Regions from separate parts of the Laceyella tengchongensis genome, predicted to be linked through region 2. Evidence: a T-box and tRNA genes for the amino acid it is inferred to sense, from the RefSeq annotation. Region 2 holds a T-box; the other holds one or more tRNA genes.
The links. A T-box is a leader RNA that pairs with one kind of tRNA and senses whether it is charged. The one in region 2 lies ahead of QQZ12_RS00285 (valine--tRNA ligase), so its partner is inferred to be a tRNA-Val.

Region 1 (16,075 bases), on a different contig from region 2:
AGTGGTTGACCGTGGAAACAGCTTTAATATCGAAGAGATTGAAAAGCGTACTGGGCCGATCGAAGTCGGGCCGACCATGAACGCGCTTCGCGAAAGAGGGTTGGGCGTCTTTCTGATGCGATCTTTGATGGATCATGTGGATATCAAAGGGGATAATGGCGTAATTGTGACGATGACCAAGTATATCCGAAAGGGCGTGGTGGAGTCACATGTCGAGTCGTCCACATCCTTCACTAACCGATGAACAGGTGTACAACCTGATAGCAAGATTCCAAGAGGATGGGGATGCAGAGGCTCAAGCGATTTTAGTCGCGCATTACCGTGATCTAGTGGAAACATTGGCCTTTAAGTTCGCCCATGGATCAGAGCCGTACGAAGATCTCGTTCAGGTCGGAATGATCGGGCTGATCGCTTCATTGAAGCGCTTTGATCCCGATTATGGCCGGAGTTTTGAAAGCTTTGCCGTGCCGACGATCGTGGGTGAAATCAAGCGCCATATCCGGGACAAGACATGGAGTGTGCATGTTCCACGGCGCATCAAGGAGTTGGGGCCGCGCATCAAGGCGGCGGTCGAAGAATTGACGACACAATTGCAACGTTCCCCCCGGGTGCAGGAGATTGCGGAGTATCTCGGCGTCTCAGAAGAAGAGGTGTTGGAGACGATGGAGATGGGGCGGAGTTACAACGCCGTTTCCGTCGATAGCCCGATTGAAGCCGCCAATGATGGCAGCCAAATCACCCTGCTCGATCTGGTGGGTACAGAAGATGGCGGATATGAACAAATTGACCGCAAGATGTTGTTGGACAAAATCTTTGCTGTGCTGACTGAAAGGGAACAAGAGATCCTGCGTCTCACCTTTTTTGAGAATCTCAGCCAAAAACAGGTGGGGGATCAACTGGGAATTTCCCAAATGCATGTCTCGCGCCTGCAACGAAGGGCGTTGGCGAAGTTGCGACAAGCGATTCGCATGGAGCCGTCGGAAGTGATTGGATAATAGGGGAAGGTGTGTCGGATCGTGAGCAACAGGCGATTCGGCACACCTTTTGTTTTATCCGCTCTCCATCAACTAGGGTGTGTCTGGCAAAGCAAGTTGGTAGGGAAGAAGCGGCGGAAAAACCGTTTCTCGAGGAGCGCCAATGCACAAGTGAAGCGAATGAGAAAATGGTTTTGGAGCCGCTGGCCTATTCATCAGACACGCTCTAGCCAAGCGGAGCAGAGTAAATGTCAAACCTTTCACATAAAATTCTCCGTCACGGTGCCAGAATTTCGTTATCTTTATATATTGGGGAATCATTTTCCTCGTGAGGTTGTTGTGATGGTTGAGGAAAGAAGGGTTGAATATGGATCAGCAACAGATGTTTCAACTGATCGCTACTGAAACGGCTGTTAAGCCGACGCAGGTGAAAGCAGCAGTTGAATTGATTGAAGAAGGCAACACCATCCCCTTTATCGCGCGCTATCGCAAAGAGCGCACAGGGGAACTGGATGAAGAGCAATTGCGGGCGATTGAAGAACGCTACCATTATCTCACCCAATTGAACCAACGCAAAGAAGAAGTGATTCGGCTCATTGACGAACAAGGGAAACTAACGGATGAATTGACGCAAAAAATCATGCAGTCAACTAAGTTGCAAGAGGTGGAGGACTTATATCTGCCTTTCCGCCCCAAACGGAAGACTCGGGCGTCCATTGCCCGTGAAAAAGGATTGGAGCCGTTGGCACGCTTGATGGCGGAGTCCTCTCAGGCAGAGCCCGTTCAAGCGGCTGCCGATTCGTACGTGGATGCGGAGAAGGGTGTGGACTCAGCTGACGCCGCGTTGCAAGGTGCCATGGATATCTTGGCGGAAGAGCTTTCCGAAGACGCGGATATCCGCAAATGGGTGCGTGAATATACGTGGAAACACGGCATGTTGGTGTCCAAGGCTAAAGACGCGGAAGCCCGCACCGTTTATGAAATGTATTACGATTATAGTGAGCCTGTACATAAAATGCCGCCGCATCGGATTTTGGCGGTGAACCGCGGGGAGCGGGAAGAAGTCCTCAAAGTGAAGATTGAAGTGGATGAGGAGAAGATTTTCCTGCGATTGGCCAAGTGGTTTGCCGTTCCAGCTCACGCATACTTGACCCAAGTGGTGCAAGATAGCTACAAACGCCTGATTGCGCCTTCCATCGAACGGGAAGTGCGGGCGCAGATGACAGAGCAGGCGGAGGAACAGGCGATCCGTATTTTCTCCGAGAATTTGCGTCCATTGCTGTTGCAACCGCCGGTTCGGGGCAAAATGGTGCTGGGCGTCGATCCGGCGTACCGCACTGGTTGCAAATGGGCGGTGGTGGATGATACGGGAAAAATGTTGGAAGTGGGTGTGATCTACCCGACGCCGCCCCAGAAGAAAGTTGCTGAGGCCAAAGCGGAAGTGCTCGCTCTCTTGGATAAGTATCCGATCGATATCATCGCGATTGGTAACGGTACCGCTTCCCGTGAAACCGAAGCTTTCATCGCCGATGTGATCAAAGAGGCGAAACGGCCGGTGTATTATATTATCGTCAATGAAGCGGGTGCCAGTGTTTACTCTGCTTCTAAAATTGCCAAAGAGGAATTTCCTGATCTGGACGCGGCTCGCCGAAGCGCGGTATCGATTGCCCGGCGCCTGCAAGATCCATTGGCTGAATTGGTTAAGATCGATCCGAAATCGGTGGGTGTCGGCCAATATCAGCATGATGTGTCACAGAAACACTTGAGTGAAAGCTTGACGCACGTGGTGGAATCTGCGGTGAACTACGTCGGGGTAGATGTAAACACGGCTTCCCCGTCGCTATTGTCTTATGTGTCGGGAATCAGCGCCACCGTTGCCAAAAACATAGTGAAGCGGCGGGAAGAAGTGGGGCGTTTTACTAAGCGGACTGATCTGAAAGAGGTACCACGCCTTGGAGCGAAGACGTATGAACAGTGTATCGGCTTTATGCGGATTCATGATGGTGAGAATCCTTTAGACCAAACGCCGATTCATCCGGAGTCTTATGCAGTGGTGGGACGCTTGTTCTCCGAATTAGGTTTGGAGTTGGAACAGATCGGCAGTGACGCTTGCAAGGAGCGTCTCAAACAAGTAGATGTAGAGAGCATGGCTGAGCGGTTGGCATGCGGCGTGCCAACATTGAAGGATATTATCGAAGCGCTCTTGCGTCCAGGCCGCGACCCACGGGATGAACTGCCCAAACCGCTTCTGCGATCTGATGTGTTGAAGCTGGAAGACTTACATGTGGGGATGCAGCTACAGGGAACCGTTCGTAATGTGGTCGATTTCGGCGCCTTTGTGGACATTGGCTTGAAGAATGATGGGTTGGTTCACATTTCCCGTTTAAGCGAACGGTTTGTCAAGAATCCGATGGATGTGGTGACTGTCGGGGATATTGTTGACGTGTGGGTGTACAATGTGGATGTGGAGCGAGAACGGGTCGGGCTCAGCATGATCCCGGTCAAACCTGAAAACGACAACGAAGAAAAATGATACCGGAAAAAGCTACCGATGTGCCTGATGCACCGGTAGCTTTTTTGTCATGGGGCAGACTAAGGGCACCATTGCCCAGATGGGGAATGCAAATCTTGACAAAAGGTGGGTTGGTGATGCGTTTAAGTTTTGTTCCTGTTTGCGCCTTTGCGGCCGCGTTGGTGATCATCCTTAGCCTATTTCCTTTCGGTGCGGTTGCTGAAGCGCGCGTTACGCATTCGTTGCGGTTGGATGCGAATACCCCTTCCGTTTGGAGCGGGTGGGAATCCCTTCCTGCAGGGGACCTTCGCGTCTCGATTCACAATGAGGGGCCGGGTCCAGTGACTTTTTATGTCTTTATACACTGTGACCATTTGCAATGCCCCACGCTGGTGAATGGCCAGGTGAATGCGGGAGAGAGAGTGCGGATAGATGTGGCGCACCCAGCCGGAAAGTATATGTTTAAACTGGATAACGATTCGCAGTCGGCTTCGCGCGCGATAGGCGTCTTCAGTCAATGAAAAAGCCGTGTCCCCCATGACTTCCCCCAGCCTTTCAGGTAAGCTGGAGGAGGGCTTCGCCTTTTGGCCCGTCCCACAGATAATCAACTAATCCGTTTTCCTTGATTGCACCGGTAGTGGAACCAGCAGTGGTTCAACCATTGGATGAGCCGGCGGTCTTTCATGGAAAAGGCATGCATCAGTTGTTTGATCAACCAGCTGGGCATTCCTTCTTCCTCCCTTGACGAAAATCACGGATAGGGTAATGTATGTTGAAAACGAGCGGTTTGTGTCAGGAGAGATGGCATTGACGGATTCGGAATTGCAGGCCTGGGTGGAATCGATCTCATTGGCCTGCTTCGGCAAACCTTTTTTGCATGAAGCCCGGTTTAATCCGCGTTTGAAAACCACTGGCGGGCGTTATCATCTCGGGGATCATCGGATTGAAATGAATCCCAAGCATTTGATTCATGGGCGAGAGGTTTTTGGTAAAATTGTTTTGCATGAATTGTGCCACTACCACTTGCATCTGGAGGGAAAAGGATACCGGCATCGCGATCGTGACTTCAGGCAGTTGCTTGCTGCGGTTGGCGGCCTGAGATATGCGCCAAGGCTACCAGGACATACGAAGCCGAAGTATGTGGTGCATTGCTTGGCGTGCGGCCGTCATGCCTTCCGACAACGCCTGATGCAAGTGGATCGGTATCGTTGCGCCCAGTGCGGCGGCAGATTGAAGCTGGAACACGTGGTAGCAGAACAGTTAAACAAAGGAGATGGATGCCTTGATGACACTGAATGACTGGTTTGCGAAAGGCATGACCTTTGACACATATGTGAACAGCATGCAGGTGAATCGTGACGAGTTGCTGTCCTTGTATGAGCAAGTCACCCTCACTGACGAGGAAGTAGCGGCATTGGCCAAAAGACGAACCGAACCCTGGCGGGTGATCGTGCTGACTGCCGACTGGTGCGGGGATGCCCTCTTATGCGTGCCCATTGTGAAACGGATCGCCGAAAGCGCGGGAATGGAGATGCGTTTCTTGATTCGCGACGAGAATCTGGAATTGATGGATCAGTATTTGACCAATGGTACATCGCGGTCGATTCCCATTTTCATCTTCATTGACGAAGTAGGGAAAGAGCGGGCAGTCTGGGGACCGCGCTCCCCTGAAGTGCAGGCGATGGTTGACCAAATGCGTAGCGGATTGCCACCCAAGGATGACCCGCGCTTTGAAGCGGAGCAACGCGCAATGTACAAAGGGTTTCGCGAACGCTTGCTCAGTGACCGCAGTTTGTGGCAATCGGTGGTTAACAGTGTGTTTGGCCGGTTGAGCGAAGCGTGAGCGGAGCTTGCCAGCCGCATCCGTAGCGTTTGAAGAGGAAGGGGCAGGAGAATGGAAGGACTGAAAATCGGATTTATCGGCTTGGGGATCATGGGAAAATCGATGGCGCGCAATTTGCACCGAGCAGGTTTCGAAGTAACTGTTTGGAACCGGACAGCCGCCAAGATGGACGAGGCTAAGGCCGAATGGGGCGCCCACCTCGCGGATTCGCCCAAGGATGTGGCGGCGCAAAGCGATGTAGTGATCACCATGGTTGGCGATACCCCAGATGTGCGGGAAGTGGTGACTGGTGAAGAAGGAGTTTTGGCTGGCGCACGGCCAGGGACGGTTTTGATTGATATGAGCACCATTTCGCCCGAGGCGACGCGTGAGTTGGCAGAATTAGCGGCCGAACAAGGTGTGGCCATGCTAGATGCGCCTGTCAGTGGCGGGGATGTAGGAGCGCGCAATGGTACGCTTTCGATCATGGTCGGAGGAGAAGAAAAAGTGCTGGAGAAGGTGCGCCCGGTCTTAGAAGCGATGGGCAAGACGATTGTTCACTGCGGTCCGATTGGTGCTGGTCAGACAGTGAAGGCCTGCAATCAGATTTTGTGCGGACTAAACTTGCTGGGCATGGTAGAGGCGTTGGCCTTTGCCAAGAAAAGCGGTGTAGACCTAGAGAAAATGATTCAAGTCACTTCGCAAGGGGCGGGTGGTTCATGGGCCCTCGCCAACTATGGGCCGCGTGTAGTCAAAGGAGATCTAGATCCAGGCTTTTCTGTGCGTTTCCAACAAAAAGATTTGCGGATTGTGCTCGCTGAAGCGGAGCGGATGGAACTTCCGTTGTTAGGGACGGCCACCGTGCAACAATTGTTGCGTGCTGTGCAAGCACACGGCGGTAACGAGGATGGCACGCAAGCGTTGGTTCGGGTGATGGAACAATTGGGGAATGTGGAGATCACGCCAAAGCAATAGTGCGCTTTTTAGCCGATGGTGAACAACAAGGCTCCGGGTATTCCGGAGCCTTGTTGTTATTTAAAAACCGATATATTTGGCAACCAAGTTTTTAGCCAAAGCGGTGTCGGTGGTGCCTTGTACGAGGATGCGTCCATCCGGGAACACGGCTAGGCGGTGTTGTTCATCAATCTGCACCCTTAGCATAAAGGGGTTGCGTTCCGTTTCCCCGACATGGCGTAGGCGTTCAGCCAAGCTGTCCAAATCTAACTTCACTTGACCCAAGGAGATTTGAACGGATTGGCGTCCGCACATGGAGATTTCTTGCGCCTCTTTTTCCACCGGATCGAGATAATCCCATTGTCGCTTGGCACAACAGGGGCATTGGTCGTTTTTTTGCGCTGACACCTGAAGCGCCTGGGCCTGATTGTGCCACAAATCGATATGACGCATCCGCGTTTCCAAGGCTTCCTCTGCCCCACATAGTAGCTTTAGGGCTTCTGTCGCTTGGTAAGCGGCGATGACATGGATGATTGGGCCGATCACCCCGGCCGTGTCGCATGTTTCTGTGGTACCGGGCGCGGGGGCATCCGGAAACAAACAGCGCAAGCAGGGGGTCACCCCAGGACGGATCGTGTAACTCATGCCGCGCGCACTCACGGCACCGCCATAAATCCAAGGGACGCCATGCTTGACACTAAAATCGTTCACCAGATAGCGTACCTGGAAGTTATCTGAGCCGTCCAAGATCAGATCGACTCCGGATAACAATGACTCTGCGTTTTTCCATGTCAGATCAGTGACGTGGGCTTCCAGAGTCAGCGTGGAGTTAATCGCCCGCAATTTGCGTTCGGCGGCGACGGCTTTGGGCATGAAGTTTTGGGCATCTGCTTCGTCAAACAGCATTTGCCGTTGCAGATTGCTCTCTTCAACGAAGTCGCGGTCAATCAGGCGCAACATGCCCACTCCGGCGCGAGCCATATGGTTGGCCAAGGCTGTGCCCAGAGCCCCCAAGCCGACAATCGCTACCCGGGCCCGTCCCAACTTTTCCTGGCCGCTCGGGCCGATGGGGGCGAACAAAATTTGGCGCGAATAACGGTTCATGTCTATGTTCATCAGTGAGTACGCCTCCTTCAACCCAAATTATAGCGGATTTTGAAAGCTGGCGGATGTGGAATGAATTTCTGGCTTGTGGGGAAGGGTTAAAGGATGAGGAGGTAGGGAGCAAATGGAAAAAAAGACGTACTACGTGACTGTTGATATCGGGCCGCGAGCGGGCGAGATCCGGGAAACTCTCGATGTGAATGACCCTAATTACGATTTTGAAATTGAAGCGACACCGGAAGAGATTAATCGTTTGGAGCAGATGTTCAACCAGGTGGAAGACACCGATTTTTCTACATTTGTGTTGGCGCATATCCCTTTTTTGGATAATGAACGGAAAGAAAATGTGACCGAAGACAAACAAATTGAGAAGATCTACCGCACCATTTATGAATTGGGGACGCCGGAAACCAAAGAGCGGATGCGGAGCGCCGGGTTAGTGCGTTGACATCTAGGTGGCCGGTTGCAAGCGTATATCAGCAACTTTCGAAATTACTTATAAGCAAAAGATCGAAAATTAGCATCGAAAGCGGTTTCGACCACTTTGCCTAAGCGGGTTCCCCTTCGCAAGCGAACATGCTTTTTGATATACTTAGGCTGTGCATGCTTCTGGTTTTGGGAGCTGGGCACTAAAAAATAAAAAGTATGTTCGGAGGGAACGTACCGATGAATCAAACGCAGTTTAACAACGGTGCAGGTAGCGCTGTCGCCTCGCGGACAAACACCATGCTACCTCGCGTGTTTTTGTTGATGTTCATGGGTTTGACCATGACCGCCATCATCGCGTATGTATTGGGAACAAATCAAGATGTGGTTCAATCGCTCCTGCAAAACTCGGGGATCTTCTGGGGGATCTGGGTTGTGCAATTGGTATTGGTGATCGGATTGTCGGCCTTGATTCACCGCATCCCAGCCTTTGTGGCCAATATCGCCTTTTTCGTGTATGCAGCGGTAACTGGAGTCAGCTTTTCGGTACTGATGGTGTTTTTCAGCTTGGATAGCATCGCTGGGGCGTTTTTCATCGCCGCGGGCATGTTTGGCATCAGCGCATTGGTTGGTTATACCACGAAGATGGACCTATCCAAGATTGGCTTTTTGGCGCTAATGTTGGTGTTGGGCCTGATTTTGGCATCGCTGGTCAACATCTTCTTCCTGAAGAGCAGCATGATCGAATTGATCATCTCTTATGCTATGGTGATCTTGTTCACGATTGTCACTGCATTTGATATGCAGACCATCAAGCACATGAGCGAGATGGACATGGACGAAGAAAACGTAAACAAGTATGCGATCTATGGCGCGTTGATGTTGTACATCGACTTCATCATGATCTTCAGAAACTTGCTTACCATTTTGAACGATGATTAATATGCGGCCCCCTGCAAGCCCTTGTAGGGGGAGTTTTTGTATGGCAAAAAGGATTCCACTCGTAGGGGCACTATGCCAATTAAAGCATAAAATTTTTTAAAGAACTTTGGTGCAAAAGCTCTTGACTCCGGTTGTTCTCCATGTTAAATTATTAATTGTCACTGCTCCCTGATGCAGTGGAAACAGAGAAAAACAAAGAACCATAAAAAGTTCTTGCAAATTGAAATCAAATGCGATATAATAAATCACGTCGCTGATAATTTTAAAATATTCCTCAGTAGCTCAATGGCAGAGCAACCGGCTGTTAACCGGTAGGTTGTAGGTTCGAGTCCTACCTGAGGAGCCAACGCGGAGAGATACTCAAGAGGCCGAAGAGGACGGTTTGCTAAACCGTTAGGGGGCTACTAAGCCCCGCGAGGGTTCGAATCCCTCTCTCTCCGCCATTTATATGCCTTGGCCCGTTGGTGAAGCGGTTTAACACACTAGCCTTTCACGCTAGCATGCAGGGGTTCGAATCCCCTACGGGTCACCAATATGGACGCTTAGCTCAGCTGGGAGAGCATCTGCCTTACAAGCAGAGGGTCGGCGGTTCGATCCCGTCAGCGTCCACCATATTTTGTGGAGCTGTGGTGTAGAGGCCTAACATGCCTGCCTGTCACGCAGGAGATCGCGGGTTCGAATCCCGTCAGCTCCGCCATTTTTCTTGGCGGCCGTGGCGAAGTGGTTAACGCACCGGATTGTGGCTCCGGCATTCGAGGGTTCGATTCCCTCCGGTCGCCCCACTTTGGGGGATAGCCAAGCGGTAAGGCAACGGACTTTGACTCCGTCATGCGTAGGTTCGATCCCTACTCCCCCAGCCATTTTTTTTGCGAGCCATTAGCTCAGTTGGTAGAGCACCTGACTTTTAATCAGGGTGTCGAAGGTTCGAGTCCTTCATGGCTCACCACAACACATTGTGCAGTTGGGCATAACTGCATGCAGACAGGGGTTCAAAATGGGAACGCCTTTTTTTATGCCCATCAACGCCTTATTGTCGGGTTCCGACAGTGGGGCGTTTTTTTTGAATAGATCCTTTGGTGTGCCGAGTCTTTATGCGTAGGTCATAACGATCAGTGTTGCATCATCCACTGTCGAATGGTAGGGATTGCGGGGTGATTTTGTGAAAACGGCGGAGCATTATTTGGAATTGAGGTATCGGCTACGGAATGTGGCCAATCATTGCTCCATCTATGTCAGTTTGGATGAATTGGCGTCCATTCTCTATTGTTCTACACGGAATGTAAAACGCATCCTTAGCAATATGCAAGAAGACGGGCTGATCTATTGGAAGCCGGGGGGCGGTCGTGGGCACCGATCCAAACTGCTGTTCAGGTGTTCGTTGGAAGAAGCGCTAACCACCCATATTGATGCTTTGTTGCATCGGGGAGCATTTAAAGAAGCGATTCGTTGGCTTAAACGGGAAGGCATTCCCGCCCGGGTGCGGGAGCGTTGTTATCGCGAAGTGTTAGCGGCGCTGAGCTTTCCACGCATCCATGTTAGGGAGGTAGAAGGACTGGACCGAACATGGCCATCGGGCATTGCGCCGGCGATGGTTTCCACGAATACGGGAAGGTGGCTGTTTGTGGATGGTCGTGACGGCGATAATAGAAAATAAAAAAAGAGAAAGCCCGGCACTGGTCTGCCGGGCTTTTTGTGTCTAATTTCCTTTAGATACCCAGCTCCCCTGGACAACGTGATGGTGGAAATATCACTGCGTCTGCCGCTGGATGAGTGGGGCGATGCGGTCGATGCGGTTGGTCCAGATGCCACCTGCGTAGTTTTCTGGCAAATGGTTGAGGTCTTCGGCGGTGTCAAAACCGGCGGAAAAACCACCACCATCCCGGACGAGAATGGTTCGTGTGCCCGCCTCGTTCATCCGGGCTAAGAAACGGTGGGGCCAACCCCACAACCATGGCGCGGCGTAATCGGGAACATGGAGTTGCGTGTGTTTGCATGCGTCTGGTACGACACCGGTCCAACCGATGGCCATGTAAGGAAGCAGACATTTTTTCAGTGAGGCTTTGGACATGGTGCGCAGATGGGGAAGTTGCCGTTCCAGAGCGGCGATGGGTTCATCCCCACCATATACGGTGATCCGGGACAAGCGGTCAGTGGGCAAGGCGGCGAGCCGACGGGCTAGCTGAGTTCCTTCCGCAGGGTCGTTGCTCTTCACATGTATCAGCAACTCCTGCTTGGGAAACGCAGCTAGCACTTCGTCAAGCGAAGGCATTAGCCCCACTCCTTTGCCGCGGAATGGAAACGTTTTGCCGCCGTCAGCGGTGTATCCGTAACCGATATCCAACTTCTTCAGTTCAGACAGAGTATACTCACGCGTCACACCAGTAGCATTTGTCCGGCAATCGAGTGTCCAGTCATGAAAAACAGCAAACTGGCCATCTTTGGTGGGGTGAACATCCAATTCCACCATATCGGCTCCGGCGGCAAACGCCGCTCGCATGGATGGGAGCGTATTTTCGAGGTAGGGGTGTTCAGGTGGATGAATTCGCTCCGCTGTGCAAGTGTCATTGGTCAGCCCCGTCATGTCGAATGTTTGCCCAAGTCCCCGGTGCGCCAGCAACATGGGTTTTTGAGCGGGTGGGTTGGTGAAGAGCGAGCTGTTGTTGAAATATACGAAAACGATCAAGCCCAGCACCACCCAGAATCGCTTTTTTTTGAATAGTCGCTTCATCTTTGGTAGCCCTCCATTTCGCGGTAATCTATTAAATGGAGCAATATGATTGCGGTGTGGAATGAATGTTTTCACTTCCCATTTTACTGGCGGAGGGGGAAAGAAAAAGGGAATTTCAGACGTTCTATGTCCCCGTTTTTGCGCGCTAGAGGCCTAGAGGAGCGACATCAGGGTGGAGGGGACAAAAAAAGCGGCTGTTCTACGTCCAGCCGCCTAGTTGTTATTTATTTATTTTAGGTCGTTGTACAATTTGTTGAGCAATGTTTGGTTGCGGTCACTTGACAACTCCCAGAACATGGCACCAGCCAAGCCTTTGGATTTGAGGTAAGCGGTTTTGTGGCCGAAGGATTCCGCATCATCATAGGAAATGAACACCTTGTTGGTCGGATTGTACAGATAGGGCACTTTGGAGACCGAATTCCAGTAGCGGGTGTAACCGTTTTTATTGATATAGTTGTTTTCTAGGTCAGAGAAGTCCAACACGCCATTTTCCCATGTTCCTTGGGAAGGGCCATTACAGGTTTGGAATTGGCCGTTGTTGGTAGCAGGGCAATCTTTCCAACCACGCCCGTAGAATGGCATGCCCAGCACCAATTTGGAGGCGGGAACACCTTTATTCAGGAAGCCGTTTACAGCAGCGTCAATATTGTAAGTGTCGCGCTTTGGATGGGGATCACTGGGGTCCGCATAGAGCGGAGCATTATGTCCATTGGCGTTTTCCCACGCGCCACGGAAATCATAGGTCATGATGTTGATCCAATCAACATAGTTTTTCACTTTGTCCATTTCAGTATTGTCGTTGTAGTAGCTGGGGCTGGCGCCTGCAGCGATGGTCAAAAAATAATGTTTGCCATCAGCTTGTCCGGCCGCGTCCAGTTTTTCCCGCACTTTTGCAAGGAGCAAGGTAAAGTTTTGCTTATCCTCGGGACGTCCGGGATTTAAACCGCCGCCCACGGGGTACTCCCAGTCAAGATCCACGCCGTCAAAACCGTATTGTCTGATGAAACGGACCGCGCTGTCGGCGAAGCGGGTGCGCGATGCATCAGTGAGGGCTGCATCGGAGAATCCGCCGGACCAAGTCCAACCGCCAACGGAAATCAATGTTTTCAAGTGGGGATATTTCTGCTTCAACTTAGTCAATTGATTGAAATTGCCGCGCTTACAGCCGGGATCCCAGCAATCGCCGGGGAACGCTTTATCCGTGTCGGCGTAAGTGTCTCCAACGACGATTTCGCCGTTGGCGATGTTAGCAAAGGCGTAATTGAGGTGTGTGATTTTAGAAGCGTCGATATCTGCTACTTGATAGTTTCGTGCATAGGTGGACCAACTGGTATAGTAGGCTACGATCTTGTGTGAGCTGGGGTTGGGATTTGGATTGGTGCCGTTTGCTTTGGTTTTCACTGTCACCGCGTTGCTCGGATCGGATACGTTGCCGGCTTTGTCTTTGGCTTTGACTGTATAGGTGTAAGCGGTGTCCGCGGTTAAACCGGTATCGGTGTAAGTGGTGGCGGTGGCAGTGCCCGCTTTGGTGTTGCCGCGGTAAATCTCATATTGGGTTACACCGACATTGTCAGTGGAAGCGTTCCAAGAGAGAGAGATGGAGGATGCCGTTTGAGCGGTTGAGACGAGATTGGATGGTGCAGTAGGCCGTTGCGTGTCGTCTCCAGCGCCATCAGTCAACTTCCACAGCGCGGGGGCGTTGGGAGGCTCCCAACCAGCAAGGGAAGTATGGGATTGTAAGCATTGGTAAACGCTTCCTTGATAAGTCACAACATCGCCTACTTTATAAGCGGTGTTCGGTTGCCATTCACTGGCCGCAAAGGCCCCTGGTGGCACAAGGGCAACGAGCAGCAACAGAACCATGGCGATACAAAGGAATTTGCCTGCTGATCTTCTTCTCATGATGTCACTCCTTTGGTTGTGAGATGGGCAGGATGGATTGTGATGACCATTGCAAAGGATATAGATGACTGATTGTATAGACAACTATACGTGATTCGATTTTTATTATATAATATTCTAATTATTTAATCAATAATATTGTGTGATTCTCATTTTTGCATTTAAAAATTAGACTGATAACTGAACTTGTACACAGATCATGCGAAGCAAGAGCCGCTGGTTTTTTTCACGAAAGACAACGTTCTTCCTAGTGTCTGATGAATAGGCCAGCGGCTCCAAAACCATTTTCTCCTTCGCTTCACTTGTGCATCGGCGCTCCTCGAGCAAAGGTTTTTCCGCCGCTTCTTTTCCACCAACTTGATTTGCCAGACACGCCCTAATCAGGATAAAGACATAATATTCGATCTTAAAAAAACCTGTTGACTTTGTGCACTATCCATGTTAAATTTATTCTTGTCGATTGAGAGCGACATTGTTTGTAAGCTTAAATAAAACCTATTTTGTGAGCGGGTGTGGCGGAATTGGCAGACGCACTAGATTTAGGTTCTAGCGCCTCTGGCGTGGGGGTTCAAGTCCCTCCACCCGCACCATGGACTTACACATGCGGTCGTGGTGGAACTGGCAGACACGCTATCTTGAGGGGGTAGTGGTCCCTGACCGTGCGAGTTCGAGTCTCGCCGACCGCACCATTTTCATTATAACTTCGGGGTGTGGCTCAGCTTGGTAGAGCGCCTCGTTCGGGACGAGGAGGTCGCAGGTTCAAATCCTGTCACCCCGACCAAGTCAATTGAAACAGCACGATAGTGTACGCGGGTGTAGTTCAGTGGTAGAACATCGGCCTTCCAAGCCGAATGCGAGGGTTCGATTCCCTTCACCCGCTCTAAAGAATGAACGAGGGACCGTGGCATAAGCTGCGGTCCTTTGTTTATTGCATAGTTGACCATTATGGTGGGAAAAGCTGTGAACAGATCGAAGGATGCGGGCAAAGTGAGATGTTTGGTAAACTGTGTGTGAGTGTGTTGCCGTTGATAGTGGGCTTTCTTCTAATAGAAAGGTTGGGAGAGCCAATTTCTGAAGTTGGGTGATCGTATGGAAAAGGTATGCGTACTGACCACGAAATCGGAACAAATGACCCGAGCGCTGGCGGTTCGGCTGGCCGGATTGCTCCGCGCCGGTGATGTTTTGGCTTTGGAAGGGGACTTGGGCGCTGGAAAAACGGCGTTTGCCAAAGGGATCGCCGAAGGACTCGCTGTCCAGGAAGAGGTAGACAGCCCCACCTTCACGATCATTAAAGAGTATGAAGGCACGCTTCCGCTTTATCATATGGATGTGTACCGGTTGGATGGCGTGGAAGAAATAGGGCTGGACGATTATTTTTACGGCGACGGCGTGTGTGTGGTCGAATGGGCTTCACGCGTGGAGCCTTGGTTGCCGGAAGAGACGCTGTGGCTCAACTTCTCCGTCCGTGGCGATGGATCGAGGGAGATTGCTTGCTACTCCAGCCATGCGCGGTGGGAATCGGTCTGTAAGGAGTTGGGTGTTGAATGAAGTTATTGGCGATGGACACATCTACGTTGGTGTTGGGTGTGGCCGTTTACGATGCGGAATCGGATCGGGTATTGGGCGAAGTGATGACCAATCTGCATAAAAACCATTCGGTGCGCTTGATGCCTGCGGTGGATCGGTTGCTTGCTGATCTGGAGCTGTCGATTGAGGAAATTGGTGCGTTGGCGGTCACCGCCGGACCAGGCTCCTATACGGGAATTCGCATTGGCGTGACGACGGCGAAGACGATGGCTTGGGCGCGCCAGTTGCCGCTGTACAGCGAATCGAGCTTGACGGTGCTGGCGATGAATGGGTTGAACTACCCCGGTCTGGTGGTGCCGATGTTTGATGCGCGGAGGCAACGGGCATACACGGGCGTATACCGTGGGCAACGGGGAGTGCCGACCGAAGTCTTGCCCCAGCAAGTGATGGAAGTGAGCGCGTTATTGGACTGGTTGAGGGAGCGGGAAGAACCGGTTCTGTTCTTGGGAGATGATGTGGCCAAGTTTCGTGAAAGCATCCGAGAGGCACTGGGTGAGCGAGCCGTGTGGGGCAATGCTGCGGATCACATTCCGCGTGCTGCGCAATTGGCGTGGTTGTGCGGACAGAAATGGAAGGCGCATCAACCACCAGAGCACGCCGATTTTACGCCGAATTATTTGCAAATCACCGAAGCGGAAGCCAATTGGTTGAAAAAGAGGGGAAAGGCAGAGGCGAATGAGTGAGAAACGTGAGGGGGCCGTCACTTTCCGGCCGATGGAGTTGTTGGATTTGACGCGCATCGCTGAAGTGGAAAACCTCTCCTTTCCCACCCCTTGGCCCAGAAAAGCATTTTATAATGAGCTGGTGCTCAACCAGTTTGCCTACTATACGGTGGTATGTGTCGACGGGGAGATTGTGGGTTATTGCGGGTTTTGGCTGATTTTGGATGAAGCGCACATCACCAATGTAGCCATCCATCCAGATTACCGTGGGCGGGGATTGGGAAAACGGCTGTTGCTTCATGTGATGCAGTTGGCGCGGGAGCTGGGGGCCACTTCCATGACATTGGAAGTGCGGGTTTCCAACCATGTGGCCCAGGCGCTGTATGAACAGTTGGGTTTTGTCCGCTCAGGAGTGAGAAAAGCGTATTACACCGATAATAAAGAAGATGCCATAATCATGTG
Region 2 (16,075 bases):
TTTTGAATTGCAGAGTATTCCTGCACATGAGGGGACTGATCTACAATCTGAGCGATCAATTTCCTATGTTCAGCCCTTGTCGCTTTTTCTCGCTGAAGTGCTCGATAAACAACCGCATCTAAATCCAATGTTTCTTGACCAAATTCATCTCTCGCTACACGTTCTATTAATTTATCATCAAGTATCCACGGCACACCATTCACAATCGCTTGCACCTTTTCTATCCCAAGTTGGCGCAGGAACCAGTCCGGATCAGTTCCGGCTGGTAATAGTGATCCCAAGATCGCAGCCCGACTAGGAGTCAAAGGGCGCCGTGCCCACCAGACATGAAGAAAATAGAGTGGCGGAAGCGCCGAACTAGCTCCTCTCTCTCGCTGAGTCTCCGCCCCCACCTGGTGACAGGGAAAACCCGCTTCAATAAATCGGACTTCCGCTCTTGTTTGGTTCTGAGTTGTCATTTTCTCCTCTCCCATTTCTCTATTTACGGAGTTTTTGCAGCATATGTTGGATTTCTTCGTCTCCCGGTTGGCCGCCAAGCATAATCCTCATACCGGCCAGTGCCCAGCGGCTAGCAGCCTCACCGTACTGGGTCGCACGAGTAAACCAATAGACAGCCTCTTCCCTGCTGAATCGTTCCACTCGCCATGCGATCAGTTCAACGCGGTCCAGATCGGCGACCCTCTCCTGTAATTTGAAAATGAGCGCCAGCTTGGCTCCGGATTCTTCATCCAGAGGCAAGTTGCCGCGGTATTGAATTCGGTCTTTGTTAAAAAATCGCTGAAGTTCCAAGGGAATTCCTGCAACATCATTTACCCTGCTGAGAATCTTTCTGAGAGCTGGCAAACAGCGGCGCAGGGGCTGACCATACAGCAGCCCCTGGTCTTTAAGCATCGATTTGCCTTCAGCCTGTTCGCCCCCATAAAGACTGTCACCTGTGTAAATCCGTTTCTTAATAACCAAAACAGGAGCTGGTTTGTCCTTGTACTCCGTCAGTCGGAGAACCCAAGGAGCATGATCCAACTCCGGGAGGATACGGTGCTGAAAGTCCCGTTCCAGTTCCCAGTCCTGTGCAGTGATTTGATTGACCATAACGACTACCTCACCTACTTTTTATTCAACTCCTTCACAAATGGGCAATCTTCGGCCGGATCCGCGATATCGAGTTCAACCTCTGTTTGCTCCCCATTTTTAACAATTCCATCAAGTACTTCAAACCATTCTCCCAGTGCCTTAATGGTTTGTGGGGGTGCATCCTCCAACTGAATTCTCAACGCTCCACCTGCTGGTATTTTGAAATACAGATCCAGAAAATCGATCTTTGTTTTGCCGCCTTTATTATAGAGACTACCCATCCGTCGAAGAAGAGGCAATACTTTTTCGATAGCTTCATCCCCTTGAATATGGATGCGGTAGGATCGATCCTCATCAATCCACCCGTTTGCCTTTGCCTTGTCTTCGGTGACCAAAACATCCTGGGACAGCGGGACATATTGAAATGCTTTTGAACCCGCGATCAGGTTGGGCTTAGTCCCAGCATCCTCCTTATTCCGGCAGGCATAAAGCTTAGAATCCTTTAATAAGGAAACGACTGTGTCATCCAGCTCCTTGCGCGTCACTTCTCCCACACTTTCCCGGATGACCTCCTCAATCCGCTGAACACTGACGCTTCCTTCTTTATCTACTACTTCATAAATTTGTTGCTTCAACATCTCCGGATCAACCTTCCGCTCATCAAACCACCCCCGCCGTTTAGCGCCTTGAGGAGTGATGAGCGCATATGAGGCCGACATCAGGTTTACACCCATTGGTACATCATTTTTCTCGTGATAAAATTCGTCTGGTCGTGTTTGATCAGGAGAGTCCATACGAAATACACACCAGACTCCTTTTTGTACTCCACCGCGAATCAGTTGTTCCAAAATCCCCTCATTGACGAGCACTGGCCAACTTCGGATACAAGCAAAAGAATGTTTTAGCTCTTCCACAGTGACCGTGTCCCCACGTTCAAAAAACAATTTGCTGAGGTTGATAAGGTCGGACCGGTTGTTGTTTTGCTCGGTAAGTAACTCTCCGGCTTCGATGAGTGCCGCCCGAATCAGTTCGATAAAGGAAGCCCCGCTTTCTCCGCCGGTTGTTTTAATTTCCTTACGGACAATATGCCCGGCTGTAGACGGATAATACAGGCTGGTATAGATATCTGCAACAGCGGTCATGAGCGCATGCTCCCGCTCTGCCTTCCGCTTGCTAAAGCCACTCTCTTCCAGCCGCTTCGGATTAACTCCGAAGTTTTGCGGCTTCTTTATCAGATCCTGCATCGCCAGAACTTGCCGGGCAATGGCTTCCAATCGGTGACGAACATCCTGCGACTTGGCTCCCTGTCCCGGTAACAATTCCAGACTGGGGTTGGTCTCCCCGATCTTGACCGTTTCAGGAACTAGCAAGAAGATCAGATTTTGTTGCATACGCGGTTGGTTTGATCCCTTCATCGTCACCATGGCTTCAATATCAATCGTTTCCACTGTGGGCGACACAATTCCAAGAATAGGCTTTCCTTTTTCATCCGGCAGATGGTCCGGTTGGGAAACGTCATGTTCGACATGGAACAATCCGCTTTTGTCAGCCTTGATAATCCTCCGTGCCATATCTTCAAGCAAGCCTTTCACTTGCGAATGAGTCACTCCATTACGAATGCGCGCCAAGATGCTGTTAATCGTAGGTTCGTCGCTGGCGTAGTATTTTCCTTGTTCAAAGCGGAGATAGTAGGCACTTTCTGTGATCTCCTCCAAGGCGGTGCGGACCTGGGGCGGCGTCATGCCGGGGAACGAGACACTGAACAATGCCTCCGATTCCGTAATCCCGAAAATCTTGGACGAAATCCCTTCATCCCTGCCCACCAGGCTATGCAGAAATACGGTTTTCCAAGTGTACTCGAACAGCGGATGCCCCTCTGGATGAGGATTATTCCGATCTGCTCGCTCTGCGTTGCTGAGTCCTCCGTCCAACGATTCGGTGTCCACGCTGCCAATATCGGCATTAAGCACTAGTAAAAGATCGGAACTCCCCGTCCGCCCAAGAACCTCATTAACAACCCGTTCGGTCCGGAGGTCCAGATGACAGGTATGAATCATGGGAACATCAATCTGCTTTTTCCACAAACTCCGTACTGCGAGAGACAGAACGCGGAGCACTCCCCGTGTTCCTTGGAAATTTTCAGCTTCGGCCAATTTTTTATTCAGGAAATCTACCAAAGTGGGATGGAACGGGTAATTGGCAACCATCCGATCACGGAATCGCTCACTGGCAGCCTCCTCTGGAAGCAGATTACTGTTTCGGCGATACATCGCCATATACTCTTCTGCGGTTTCTCTTGCTGCCAAACGATTTACGGAGACAAACAGTCGTTTCGCTAAAACGGAAGAAATTTCAGTTGCCTGCACAGGTGTTACTTGAACCGCATCTCGTGCCACCACGCTGGTGATATCCTTGATTGCCTTTTCGCTGATTCCCACCGCGTCATCCTCTGTGATTTCTTCTCCTCGAACAACCGCAATCAATTCGGCCAGACGTTCGGTTTGTTTGGCAAATGCATCTGTGGAACTAGCAAGTGTCAAAACAATAGCGATCCCAGGATGATTTCGGACATAACCATGAAGTGTCATCAAAAATGCTGCCAATTGGTTCGCACCATCTGGTCTTGCAGCTTCCAAACGCGCGGCGTACTGAGCCAACTCATCCAGCATGAGAAGGACTTTCCTTCCACCAAATACCTTATCAAAATAGGTGCGCCCCGGTGCGGCATAAGAAGTGGCTTCTTCCTCTACTTCTTTGTAGAGAGATTCTCCACCGATTTGATATGCGATCTCACCCCAGAGCGTATAAGGAATGAGATCTTTCCCTTTTGACTTATGTACCGGGATTTCATCCCCTGCCACACCAACGACGGATACAGAGCCTGGTGCAGGAAGCAAATTCGGATCGAGAATTTCTCCTATCGATCCTTCCAGTTTTTTACCCTGATAAGCAATATGGGTACAAGCGATCAAAGTATGCGTTTTTCCTCCACCAAATGCCGTTTCCAAACGATGAATTGCAGGAACTGTCATATCCCCTGCAATTCGGCTGAAAACTTCCGTTAATGTGGTTTTCAGACCTTGCGTGGGATAGGTCGCTTCATCAAAAAACTGTTGTGCATTGGTATAAATATTATCAATTGAGCTACGTCCCGTACGATAGAAATCAATGATCGGGCTGAGCGAAGCAGTAAATACTTCCGGATTAAATGTTCCCGCCAATATCTCAGGGCGCGGTTGGCAAGTCTGTAGAACAGAAATCATATAATGTCCCCCTTGTTTGTATCTATTGGGAAAATAACTTTTGCAAGATCTTGACTTTGATCCTATTTTATCTTTTCCGTTTCTTTCTTGTCTTGTATTTTTTCTATTCTTCCAGACCAGCAAGATAAAAAGCGCCACAAGGACGCTAAGCAAAGTTCAGTATATTCTACAACTTTTTCATTCTTTCTGCCTTTAGAGATAAACCTCTCTAAAGATAAGGCTTCAACTCTTGAATCAACTCTCTTGCAAACTTTTCTTTTTCTTTGTAAAGAGCCTTGTTTTCAGGAAGCGCACAGATGAAACGATCAAGCAGCTTCTCTTCAACAATACGAATGGTTTCTTCCAGTGACTGTCCTCGCAAAGAACCTGTGATCAGCGACTTCACGATGAGAAAGGTCTTACCACCTTCAAGCAAATGAGCATCATGCAGGATTTTTCCCTCTAATGTTTCTGGAATGAAGTCTTTCTGAGATCCTTCTGCCGCTTGCAGGATCGCTTGCATTTTCTCCTTATTAACCCCTTGGGATTCAAGAAAGTTGAGGATTTGGTTTCGGTTTTCTTCCTTGTTTATGATTCCGTGAAAATAAGCACCAGCGATCAGGACTTCTTGATCGATTTGATACTGATACGGTTTGGCAATTTGACACGCCATTTTTAAAACACGATGAATATGATCCAAGTTATGCATCATATCCTTTTCCTCATAAAAGGGCCGGCAAAAATCCTCCAGCCGTTGAACATCCATCTTATTTAACCTCCCAACGTTTTTGTAATATAAGCCTAGATGTAATCTTTATACTCGTCCTCAATCCCTTCCGTTAATTGATTGAAATCAAAGTATCCGGTCAACTTTGATTAAATTACATCAGTCGGTGAGACGGAATGTTATAATTTTAAACTGCCACCAAGGCGATTTTTTATCTTTCAAATGTACCTTAACACCGTGTACAGCTTATAGTGCTCGACTTTCGAACGACAAAGGTTTATTTCTTTTAAGAGTTAAATTTTTACTATCGAAGGTTTCAGTAACAATAGGTTGGTTGTTATCATATGATAATGAGTAATCACTCTACGTTGTATAATATGTATTTAGCTTTGTTCTAGAAATCCCCCTCCATTTTTATCCTTCTCTGTGATGAAATGGATCGTACAAATATTGACACAGATTCAGCCTCACTTGTAGAATGGTATTAATCCAACTGATATTGGTCAAAATGTGAGTGAACGGTTAATTAGTTGTATAGTTAACCAAAACAACAATGATGGAGAAGAGTAAACAGGGGAAACCCTCAGAGAGAAGAATCTGCCAAACTGTAGAGCTTGGCAGCTGTGAGATTCTTCGGGTGGAATCTGTTGAAGGTAGCTCCTGAGTTGTTCCCGCCAACGCCTTCACCGGTCAGTAGTGGGAAACGTGTTCCAGCGTTAATGGAAATGAGTGAGTGGAGAAATCCATGGTTTCTTCACTAACAAAGGTGGTACCGCGAGCCCTTCGTCCTTTGAGATGAGGGGCTTTTTCGTATTGTAAGGAGGATGAAACAGATGCCAAAAGAAATTCAAATGTCCACAAAATATGATCCAAAAGCAGTCGAAAGTAAAAGATATCAATTTTGGTTGGACCATGATTTGTTCAAGCCTTCCGAGGATCAAAATAGCGAGCCTTACAGTATTGTAATGCCTCCACCCAATGTAACTGGGATGTTGCATATGGGTCATGCATTAGATTTTACGTTGCAAGATATCCTTATTCGAATGAAACGGATGCAGGGATATGACACCCTATGGCTTCCGGGTATGGATCACGCCGGGATCGCGACCCAAGCGAAGCTGGAGGAGAAACTTCGGGAAGAAGGAGTCAGCCGGCATGACCTTGGCCGGGAAAAGTTTTTAGAGAGAGCCTGGAAATGGAAAGAGCACTTTGCATCCATCATCCATGAACAATGGAAGAAAATGGGCTTCTCCATTGATTACTCAAGGGAACGCTTTACCATGGATGAAGGTTTGTCTAAAGCCGTTCGGAAGGTATTCGTCGATCTGTACAACAAAGGATTGATTTATCGCGGCAAATACATTATTAACTGGGACCCCGTTGCACGTACGGCCATATCGGACATCGAAGTCATTTATAAAGAGGTCAAAGGTGCACTTTATCATATGCGGTATCCATTAAAGGATGGTTCGGGGTATATTCAAGTCGCCACCACTCGTCCAGAAACAATGCTGGGGGATACCGCAGTTGCTGTCCATCCGGAGGATGAACGTTACCAAGGAATGATTGGTAAAACAGTGATCCTGCCCATAGTCGAACGAGAAATCCCCATCATTGCCGATGAGTATGTGGACAAAGAATTTGGTACAGGTGCGGTAAAAATCACACCCGCCCACGATCCCAACGATTTTGAAATCGGCCTTCGCCATGATTTGCCTCAAATTATCGTCATGGACGAAACCGGAAAAATGAACGAGAATGCCGGCAAATATCAGGGGCTTGATCGCTTTGAAGCTCGGAAGCAAATTGTGAAGGATCTCCAAGAAGCCGGGGTCATGGTAAACATTGAAGAACATGTTCATTCAGTCGGACACAGTGAACGTAGTGGTGCAGTAATAGAACCCTACTTGTCCACTCAATGGTTTGTAAAAATGAAACCCCTGGCTGAAAAAGCCATCGAACTCCAAAAGAGTGAAGATAAGGTAAGGTTTGTCCCCGATCGATTTGAAAAGCTCTATGTCGATTGGATTGAAAATATCCGTGATTGGTGCATCTCACGTCAGCTTTGGTGGGGTCATCGTATTCCTGCCTGGCATTGCGCAGATTGTGGAGAAATCACGGTATCCATGGAAGATCCATCTTCCTGTTCGAACTGCGGAAGCTCGAACATCACGCAAGACGAAGACGTATTGGATACATGGTTTAGCTCTGGTTTATGGCCGTTTTCAACAATGGGTTGGCCCGAGCAAACAGCCGATTTGAAACGGTACTATCCTAACAACGTCTTGATTACAGGGCATGACATCATCTATCCCTGGGTAGCACGTATGATCTTTACCGCCATCGAGTTTACGGGTACAAAGCCATTTAAAGATGTCATCATCCATGGGTTGGTTCGTGACTCAGAAGGGGTCAAAATGTCCAAGTCACTTGGAAATGGAGTCGATCCCCTGGAAGTCATTGACCAGTATGGCGCCGATGCCATGCGGTTTATGATTTCAACCGGTACAACGCCTGGTCAAGACCTGCGCTTCCGCTGGGAACGACTGGAATCAGCAAGAAACTTCATCAATAAAATTTGGAACGCTTCCCGCTTTGTCCTCATGAACCTTGATGACTTCGGGGCCGACGATATCGATCTCACTGGTTCATTGAATACGGCGGACCAATGGATTTTAACCCGCTTGCAGGAAACCATTAACTACGTCACACAGCAATTGGAAGAGTATCACTTTAACGAAGCTGGCCGGGCTTTGTATGAATTTGTGTGGGATGAATTCTGTGATTGGTACATTGAATTCGCGAAGCTATCCCTGTATGGAGAGGATGAAGAAGCGAAGAAAACAACACGCTCAGTCCTTTGTTACGTTCTCGACAAGGTCCTTCGCTTACTCCATCCATTCATGCCATTTGTGACCGAAGAAATCTGGCAAAATCTCCCCCACAAAGGAATAAGCATCATGGTTAGCAAGTGGCCGGAGCCCGAGAATCGTTTCCAATTCCCTGAAGCAGTCGAACAAATGAAGCTGTACATGGAAGTCATTCGTAGCGTTCGCAATATCCGGGCGGAAGTGAATGTACCAGTAAGCAAAAAAGTCGATATCTTCATCCGTCCAGATAATGAAAAGACATTACAATACCTGCGCCTTGGAGAGAAGTGGATTCGCCAGCAATGCAATCCCGAAAATCTCACCATCGACTCCGATCTCTCTATTTCGGAAAAAACCATGAGTGCTGTGGTAACAGGAGCCGAAATCTTACTGCCACTCGCAGGGTTAATCGATATCGATCAAGAAATCGAACGCTTGAAAAAAGAGCTCAAAACGCTGAATGCAGAAGTCGAGCGGGTGCAAAAGAAATTATCGAATCAAGGGTTTATCAGCAAAGCACCTGCCCATGTAGTCGAAGAAGAACGAAGAAAAGAAAAAGATTACCTGGAGAAACGGGAGAAAGTAAAAACACGTTTAACCGAACTGCAAAGCTAACGTTAAAAGGGATGGACTCTGGCAGAAAGTCCATCCCTATATAGTTTCTAAGGAATATTCGTCGGTTCAATGTCTGATGTTAATCGATATCCTCTTTGCTTAGCCATTTCAAGAGCAGTTTGAATATTATTTGCTGCAACGTACAGCAGATCAGTAAGTTTATCGGGTTTACTTCCCATCACCTTATCTGTAATTTCGTCAACGTTCAATCCCGGAAATGTAGATTTGAATATCTCTATATTTTGTTCAATAGTCAATTTCGTAAATTTCCTTTCACTTACATTTCTAGAGGAAATTCGACTTGGGTTATCATGAATTCGATACAAATAATAGGGTGTTTCAAAGAAATGGATTTCGTTGCCCTTGTTTTGCTTAAATCGAGCATTTAATAGTGAAACAGCAAATGACCAATCTTGCCACTTTAAAATCGACTCATTATACAGTCCTGCTTGAAAGGCATCTTCTTTCCGATAAATGATACTCGTTGCTGCATGATGTTTGTGGAGAATTTGTGTGGCCGTGACGGGGTATGCCGATATGGTGTATCCATTGAAATTTCCGAACATACATGTGATAGAGTATGTGAAGGCTACATCGGGTCTATCTTCCAAGACCTGAATCGCTCGATCTGCATACGTACCTAACTTCAATATCGTTGGGTCAGTATTTAAACAATCATCGGCATCGATCCCTAGAATGTAGTCATACATAGCTGAGCGTAAACCAACATTCCGAGCATATTGCGCTCCTTTGTTGGTTTTCATACGAACGACTTTCGTATCTCCTGCTGCCTCTATCTCCTGTAGCGCTTCTAATGTTTCTGGATCGGTTGATCCATCGTCAATTACAATACACTCATATAGACATTCGAAAGGTTGCTCATGTACGGAGCTTACAGCTTCGATAAGGTAACGCCCAGCATTAAAACATGGGATAATGATGCTTATTCCTCGTCGATTCATAAGTGACCCCCTCTCATTAAATGTTATTGGCCATAATCGTCACTCTGTTAGCTTTGAAATAAAAACTGTCCTCTTTACCTGATCGGTCTTTTTCTCGGTACTCTTCGATTTTCAGATTGACTTTCCAATTACGATAAAAATAATTAACCAAATCGACTAAATAATCCGATGTAAATCTAGCCTCGTTTTCTATTACAATCTCATTACCATCGTTTGACTTTCTCCAAATGTCAGTGAAGATGACAATATAGTGCCAGCCTTTTTTGTTTGTTTTTTCAATTAAAACATTAAGTAACTCTTCAACTTTGCTTCTTCTCAAAAAATGAAATACATCTTTGCAAACAACAACATCGTACTCTCCTTTTGGTTCAAATAAATTCAGGTCTCTTTCTATTATCGTTATATTTTCTTTTCCAGCAGTGGATTGCAGTCTCTCTTTAAAATAGTCTGGTGCAACATAGTCAACTGCCGTCACTTTAAATCCTTTTTGTGCCAGTGCTATTGAATAGTTACCATATCCATATCCCAGGTCGATTGCTCTTAACCCAATTTCACTTTCATAAGTATCCAATATTCTTTGAAAGTCTGGAGTAATACAACCCGTTAAATTTTCCTCGATAGGTATTTGGTTTTTCAAAACATGATCATAAAATGACTTCACCGAACTTTGCGGTCTAATAATACGCATAGCCTGCCCACCATTTCTTAAATAAAATCAAAAGTCACGGGATATCCTGGTTGTTGAATGGAAATGGCAAGAGCCTGTGTCAGCTTCATGGTCGGTAAATGATCCGCTAACAGGCTTCTTTCTTCTTTATCCAAGAGCCATCTCGTCATTAATTCGCGATTGCTGTCACTATGAAACAACCCGCTAAAAGTTCTGCATGTGTTATATTCGTCATTCGGAAGCAAAGATGCATTTGTTCGTGTGGAAACACGCGCAAAAGCATCGATTCGCTCCACTTCTTTGATCTTGCGAATCGGTACATCAAAACATTGGACATTAACAGAATGGAGAGTAGATAGCTGTGCTTCAAGATCGACATTCGACACTCTCCCATTTTTATTATAGACCCCCTCAGGAAAATGCCTCCAAGATCGGACCGAAGGAGTGGTTTGTTCCAGAGATATAGTTCCAAGTGTTATGGTTCTTCCTGATTGTTTCTCTTTCATACAAAACGTTGTGGTAACGTCTGTTTCGCCATATTTAGATGAATTATCTCTGATTGAAGACCATTCGGGACGATTATCCCCGAACCTTTCACTAAATATTTTTGAAATTCGGTCGTTTTGATCCGAAGGGTAGGCAACATAAGAGCTTAAGGTCAACGTAAAACCGGCGTTCGGAAAAATTAATTTGTTAAGGCTGAGAAACTGAACAGTAAGGTCTATATAATGATAACCACCATGCATAATCATCCCATAACCATATTTGTAAGGGTGATCTTCCCGAGATTCGTATTCATGATGGAGATTCCAAACACCTCCAGCATGTCGAAAGTGAAAGGATGTCAGAGGGGCCTGTAGTTCGATCATTTTTGTTTTCAACGATTCGATCACGACTTCATTGTATATTTGATGATATCGGCTTAATGTCATAACCGAATGATTAACCGGGTGTTTCTCTGATTCATCTAATAGGTATTGCATCACAGGCTCAATCAAGCGTGGCTCAAATCGGCCATTTTTCATTGGTGCCAGTATTGGTTTTTCAGTAAGGCTGGGAATTCCATTTTCCACGCAATACCTTAAGTAACCTTCATGCGCTTTCAATTCCGTGGCAATGTAAACTTTAATTGTTCCTTTTTTATCCCTCAACTCTCTAAATATGGGCTCAAAGTCTTCTCTGTTGGCCCACTGATCTTTATATTGAGGATTTGGCAGAAAAAAGGCGTTTTCCGGTTTCAACGGGATTGATTTAATCCTTTTTAAAATTTCCCCTCGTTCCGATTCCAGATCAATGACGGAATATGAATCAATCGCTCCCAGGTTAATGGCATCTTGGATACAAGATAAATATTTGTTTGAAACAATCTCATCAAAGCCAACAACAACTAAGTGAGGTACTTTTTTCAATTTGATTCCTCCCCGTTGTCCTTTTAACCAAACGGCTTCCTGTTTTTGTCACGCAAACATTCTTCCTTTATCGTTGATAAATCAATCAATGATCCCCATTCGAAATCCCAATCTTCTGGAATGAACTTTTGATATCCACTTGCATGGAAAAATGTTAATTCTCCAAATATAATCCGTTCACCTACACAATAAAAATCGACCCGAACTTCGCAAAAAGGCTCGGCCAATTTTTCTGCGATCGAGATCATTTCTTCTAAATTGACCGGTTTTTTTATTTCAAATGGAACAGGAGGATAGCGCAACCTAAACTCCATCAGATTCCAATTGATATCATATATGTTTCGGCGATGATCCCCAAATCGCTCAACATCGACTTGAATATAATAGGCTTTTCCTCCAAAGCAAAAAATCTTATAATCATGAATCGATGTGCCATCCTCATTTTGAAGGAATTTTTCACAAAGGATTTTAGGCTGGATTTTAGAGTAATTCCATTCTCCCATCCAAAGTCCACATGTTTCCTTTAGCCATCTTGTTAATTGTTTTCTTGTCTTTTTAACATCTAATTCATTTTTATTTTTACAAATAATGTTGTATCCTGAACCATGGTTACACTTTAAAACAAACTGATCTGGCAATCTTTCAAAATCAATTTCCTCGACATGATTGTATACTCCATAAAGATCGTTGAGGATGCTTCCATGGCCTTTATCTTTTACGTATTCTCTGACTAGCCATTTATCGGCACAAACTGTAAGCAAAGGATCACGCCAATTGTATTTTAGCCACTGGAGTTTTTCCGTGAATCGGACCGGATTATCCAGATTGAGAGTATAACCTGTATACCATTTGTATAAAAATTTTAGATATGCCTCATAATTGACTTTAAACAATACTGTCATGGCTTTTTTTCGGATCGAATTAAACATGAATTCTCTCCTATCTCTTCTCTTTTATCGAGATATATCGAAAAAATGGATTGAACTTAGGAACACACAGAAACACATGTTCCTATATATTTCTCTTTTTATTAGCCGTCTCCTGCGTAATAGAATTAAATTTCTGTAAATACTAGATAAAATTAAACACCTTAAATTCATTGCCATTTCGATCCACTACTATCCGCACACTATCTGTCAAACCTGCCTCGGAATCTACTGTAAACTCACACCCGAAATTCGTTACATATCTCCCAAGACAGTCCTTATAAGCTCTGGTTGCATCGAGATTAAGGTTAATAAAATCCTCGATCGACTGAACGTGACCGCACTGCGGACATTCAAAGGTCGCTTTTCTCGACTCATCTCCAGTAACCACTCATCTTCTGTTTGCTTGATAATGTTATCGTACCCTTTTCATTATTTTTCTTGCATAGTAAAAAGTCACGATTGTGTTTACAATCCCAACAACGAGAAAGAGATCGAGGAGTAGTAGCTGAATAACGTCGTCCATGTCAAATAAAAAAATCATTAGAGTCATCAAGAGTAGAAAGTAATCAAAAAATGAGGTTTTATCAGCGATTTCATATAAAAGAGGATCTTTACTTTTCCTTAGTAAGAAAATCATTTTCCCTAGAGCACATAAAACCCCAATCACACCTAAGCCAACCATCACGAGTGTTACCTCCTGGGTACATCTTCGAAGAAATACGTTGTCGTGAATCCAATGTTTTATTCCTTCAACAGACCAGCAGCGGCCCTTCCTGTTACTGAGATGATATCTCCATCCCGAATGACGTGCCCACTCAACAAATGAAAGTTTAAATACTTTCCATCCTTGGTTTGAAACGTAACGGAAATCGGTTCGTTGATTTCACTCAGCGGGATATGTCGAAAATGGCAAAGAATCTGTACCTCACCTTGTGCCAATTCATCATCTTCGTAAGGGACGGATGTAGCCAATACTTTATGTTGCGGAAGGATGGAGAAATCCTTCAAAAAAGCTCTCACTTTCTCTTCCGGTCCCTCTACCGTTAATCGCAACACCATCTAAACACCCTTTAACAGACTGGATACCCGGCATTTTGGTCCGAGTATCCAAGCCTTTTGTAATGTGTTTACCGCTTACCCATCATGACCATCCGCTTTTCCTACCACCAGAATTTCCTGAACAGCCCCAGATGATCAAAATCCCATCTAACACCCTTGCACTCTTCCAATGTGACCTGATGCACTTGCAAAAAACGTTCGATTCTTCTAGGATTTTTAATCTTTTTTCGTTTATTTCTGGAAGGACAAACAACAATAAGTTCTCGTTCTGATTCATCCCACCAGTAAATAATTTTTCCACTCTTCATTTAGGAACCTCTTTGATCTGGTTCCCTCTATCTCCCATCCATGATATAATTAGGTAAATAACTCTGCTTTGTATGAGCCATTTTTCTGGCTCTTTTTTTATCCAGAAAAAATGTCAAAGGATTTACCGGCAAGAATTGTTTTCCCTTCCTCGATTTCTGCAACAACCAAATCAAGCAGAGGCATTGTGATAATAGCTTTTCCCTCTCTCAAAAACTCAACAATTTTTACTCTACGAGATGGTTGCAGATCAATATCGCAAGTAATACAAACATGATCTTCATCCGATTGTGTCTCTTTTTGATGGAAATTAATCTTCGAATGATGATTAAGGTCAGTCATGAACGGTCCCACCTGATGCGCTTTACCTTCAACTCTCAATTTTAGCAATGATCTTCACCCCCTATAAAATTTTTAGATTCCCATTCATTCTCCCAATATTCGTGTTATTATTAAAATAACACCAACATTCTGATTTTCTTACTGGATGATCGATTACTTACATTATAAAACACAGGTGGATGTATTAGAATATTTATAATTTCGTTTCATTTTAACTCACGAATTAAAAAAACGGGCTCATTTACCCTTACAATAAGAAATACCTATATTTTCGTACTACTTTTTTAAAGAAGTGATTAAAAAACGGGAGGTAACTATGAAACGAGAGCAAGACGATATATCTTTAACCCCAGAACAGATACGTAAGGTCGGATCGGTTTTACAAAGACTTCGTCTAAAGGGTGGTCACAAATTACAAGTTTTAGCGACAATGGGTAATATATCTGTAGCAACCCTTTCAAACATCGAAAACGGAAAAGATCATGTCACCGTTGAAAAAATTGAAGTCTATTGCAAATTGCTGAATACCTCTTTGCAGTATGTCTTAGAACTCATTGAAACAGCTGAAACGCTTAACTCGAAAGACTTACGCTATTTAAACCATGTTGAACGGTTAATCGAACTCCATAGCCCTGACCGTGCAGAAGAAAAACTAATTCAACTTACATTCGACCCATACGACCCTCTTTATATCGTTCAACAACTCATCTTCGGGAAATGTCACATCTATCGTAGGAATTGGAATTCTGCTCGAAAAAAATTTGAGTATGTGCTTAATCAATTGAACAGACATTTCGAATTTGATAAGAGCAATTTAGCTGCTGTTTGTCATTTGTACTTAGCCAAAATAGCATTTTTTAAAGACAAAAACCTTATTAAGGCGTTGGACCATATACGTTTAGGAAAAGAAGTTTATCAACAAGATGGCGACCGAGCTGGTATTATATACAATTTATTGATTAGCGAGGTTATCTATTTGGAAAAACTTGATGAAGACGAGGATGCCTTAATAATTGTTCGGAAAATGCAAGAGGAAATTGGTTTAATCGATCATATTGACACCAAGTTACAAGTCTATGCCTTACACATTTTACTCCTCTTCAAAAAACGGCAATTCAAAGAAGCTCGTTCCTATGCAAATGAAGCTTTAGAAATTACACGAACCTGTAACCGTCCAGAACAAGCCTTAGAAATATATACTCTGCTTGGCGCAATCTACAAAGAGTGCGGCGATTTATATGAAGCAGAAGAATACTACCTTTATGCTCTTGACTTAGAAGAGTTAGTTAGTAATGAACATTTACTGGCTACCCCCTATATGCGTTTGGGCGAACTTTACTCTTTGAAAGAAGACTGGAACAGAGCAAAAAAAATGCTTGATAAGGCTGAAAAAATTAGCCGAGAAACGGAAGATCCATTCCGTCACATGGAAGTATTGGAATTGTACGGCGATTATTACATCCGTCGAAATGAATTACAAGAAGCGATCCCTTACTATGAACAAGTTTGGGATTATGAAGAAAGATTACATCCGGAACAGCCCTTACCTGAGGTTCGAGAAAAACTAGCCTTTTGTTATCGGGCTGTAAATGATCCTAAATTTCATAAAATCGTGGCAAGGATGCTTGAACTTGATGTACAATTGAAACTGAAAATTACAAAAGGGGTGAATAACATGCCACACCATTCAATGAAATTAGCTGGGGACCCACCGAATGACTAAGCCATATTTAAATTCCGACCTAATTCTTAAATATATTGTCGGAATCGATTTGTACTATTCACTTGAACCAGATGGCATCATTTTTATAAAGAAGGGGAGGGTATTTCCATACTCCCCCTTTTATTTATTCTATACGCTTACCTATAACTTTTT

Region 1: it has a tRNA-Val gene. The T-box ahead of QQZ12_RS00285 (valine--tRNA ligase) is inferred to sense a tRNA for this amino acid. The anticodon was not compared.

Annotation. Positions count from the first base shown of each region.
Region 1 covers NZ_FXTU01000012.1:23,208-39,282, reverse strand. The annotation lists gene rsbW (anti-sigma B factor RsbW) at 1-244, shown strand, start outside; gene sigB (RNA polymerase sigma factor SigB) at 210-995, shown strand; gene QQZ12_RS16010 (hypothetical protein) at 1,007-1,204, shown strand; gene QQZ12_RS16005 (Tex family protein) at 1,342-3,507, shown strand; gene QQZ12_RS16000 (hypothetical protein) at 3,624-4,007, shown strand; gene cmpA (cortex morphogenetic protein CmpA) at 4,091-4,213, opposite strand; gene QQZ12_RS15990 (SprT family protein) at 4,288-4,785, shown strand; gene QQZ12_RS15985 (thioredoxin family protein) at 4,772-5,329, shown strand; gene QQZ12_RS15980 (NAD(P)-dependent oxidoreductase) at 5,381-6,283, shown strand; gene QQZ12_RS15975 (ThiF family adenylyltransferase) at 6,344-7,378, opposite strand; gene QQZ12_RS15970 (hypothetical protein) at 7,491-7,814, shown strand; gene QQZ12_RS15965 (Bax inhibitor-1/YccA family protein) at 8,033-8,734, shown strand; tRNA gene QQZ12_RS15960 (tRNA-Asn) at 9,006-9,080, shown strand; tRNA gene QQZ12_RS15955 (tRNA-Ser) at 9,085-9,177, shown strand; tRNA gene QQZ12_RS15950 (tRNA-Glu) at 9,190-9,266, shown strand; tRNA gene QQZ12_RS15945 (tRNA-Val) at 9,271-9,346, shown strand; tRNA gene QQZ12_RS15940 (tRNA-Asp) at 9,355-9,431, shown strand; tRNA gene QQZ12_RS15935 (tRNA-His) at 9,441-9,516, shown strand; tRNA gene QQZ12_RS15930 (tRNA-Gln) at 9,520-9,594, shown strand; tRNA gene QQZ12_RS15925 (tRNA-Lys) at 9,605-9,680, shown strand; gene QQZ12_RS15920 (SgrR family transcriptional regulator) at 9,894-10,388, shown strand; gene QQZ12_RS15915 (glycerophosphodiester phosphodiesterase family protein) at 10,482-11,462, opposite strand; gene QQZ12_RS15910 (glycosyl hydrolase family 18 protein) at 11,691-13,364, opposite strand; tRNA gene QQZ12_RS15905 (tRNA-Leu) at 13,871-13,954, shown strand; tRNA gene QQZ12_RS15900 (tRNA-Leu) at 13,968-14,053, shown strand; tRNA gene QQZ12_RS15895 (tRNA-Pro) at 14,069-14,145, shown strand; tRNA gene QQZ12_RS15890 (tRNA-Gly) at 14,174-14,244, shown strand; gene tsaE (tRNA (adenosine(37)-N6)-threonylcarbamoyltransferase complex ATPase subunit type 1 TsaE) at 14,454-14,912, shown strand; gene tsaB (tRNA (adenosine(37)-N6)-threonylcarbamoyltransferase complex dimerization subunit type 1 TsaB) at 14,909-15,634, shown strand; gene rimI (ribosomal protein S18-alanine N-acetyltransferase) at 15,627-16,075, shown strand, end outside.
Region 2 covers NZ_FXTU01000001.1:42,667-58,741, reverse strand. The annotation lists gene QQZ12_RS00305 (DUF1156 domain-containing protein) at 1-458, opposite strand, end outside; gene QQZ12_RS00300 (DUF7680 family protein) at 478-1,089, opposite strand; gene QQZ12_RS00295 (ATP-binding protein) at 1,104-4,334, opposite strand; gene QQZ12_RS00290 (HD domain-containing protein) at 4,543-5,079, opposite strand; T-box leader at 5,585-5,834, shown strand; gene QQZ12_RS00285 (valine--tRNA ligase) at 5,865-8,525, shown strand; gene QQZ12_RS00280 (glycosyltransferase family 2 protein) at 8,573-9,487, opposite strand; gene QQZ12_RS00275 (methyltransferase domain-containing protein) at 9,504-10,175, opposite strand; gene QQZ12_RS00270 (hypothetical protein) at 10,193-11,563, opposite strand; gene QQZ12_RS00265 (ATP-grasp fold amidoligase family protein) at 11,587-12,492, opposite strand; gene QQZ12_RS17030 (VVA0879 family protein) at 12,635-12,880, opposite strand; gene QQZ12_RS00260 (hypothetical protein) at 12,905-13,177, opposite strand; gene QQZ12_RS00255 (hypothetical protein) at 13,234-13,551, opposite strand; gene QQZ12_RS00250 (hypothetical protein) at 13,653-13,859, opposite strand; gene QQZ12_RS00245 (hypothetical protein) at 13,957-14,247, opposite strand; gene QQZ12_RS00240 (helix-turn-helix domain-containing protein) at 14,516-15,922, shown strand; gene QQZ12_RS00235 (N-acetylmuramoyl-L-alanine amidase) at 16,064-16,075, opposite strand, start outside.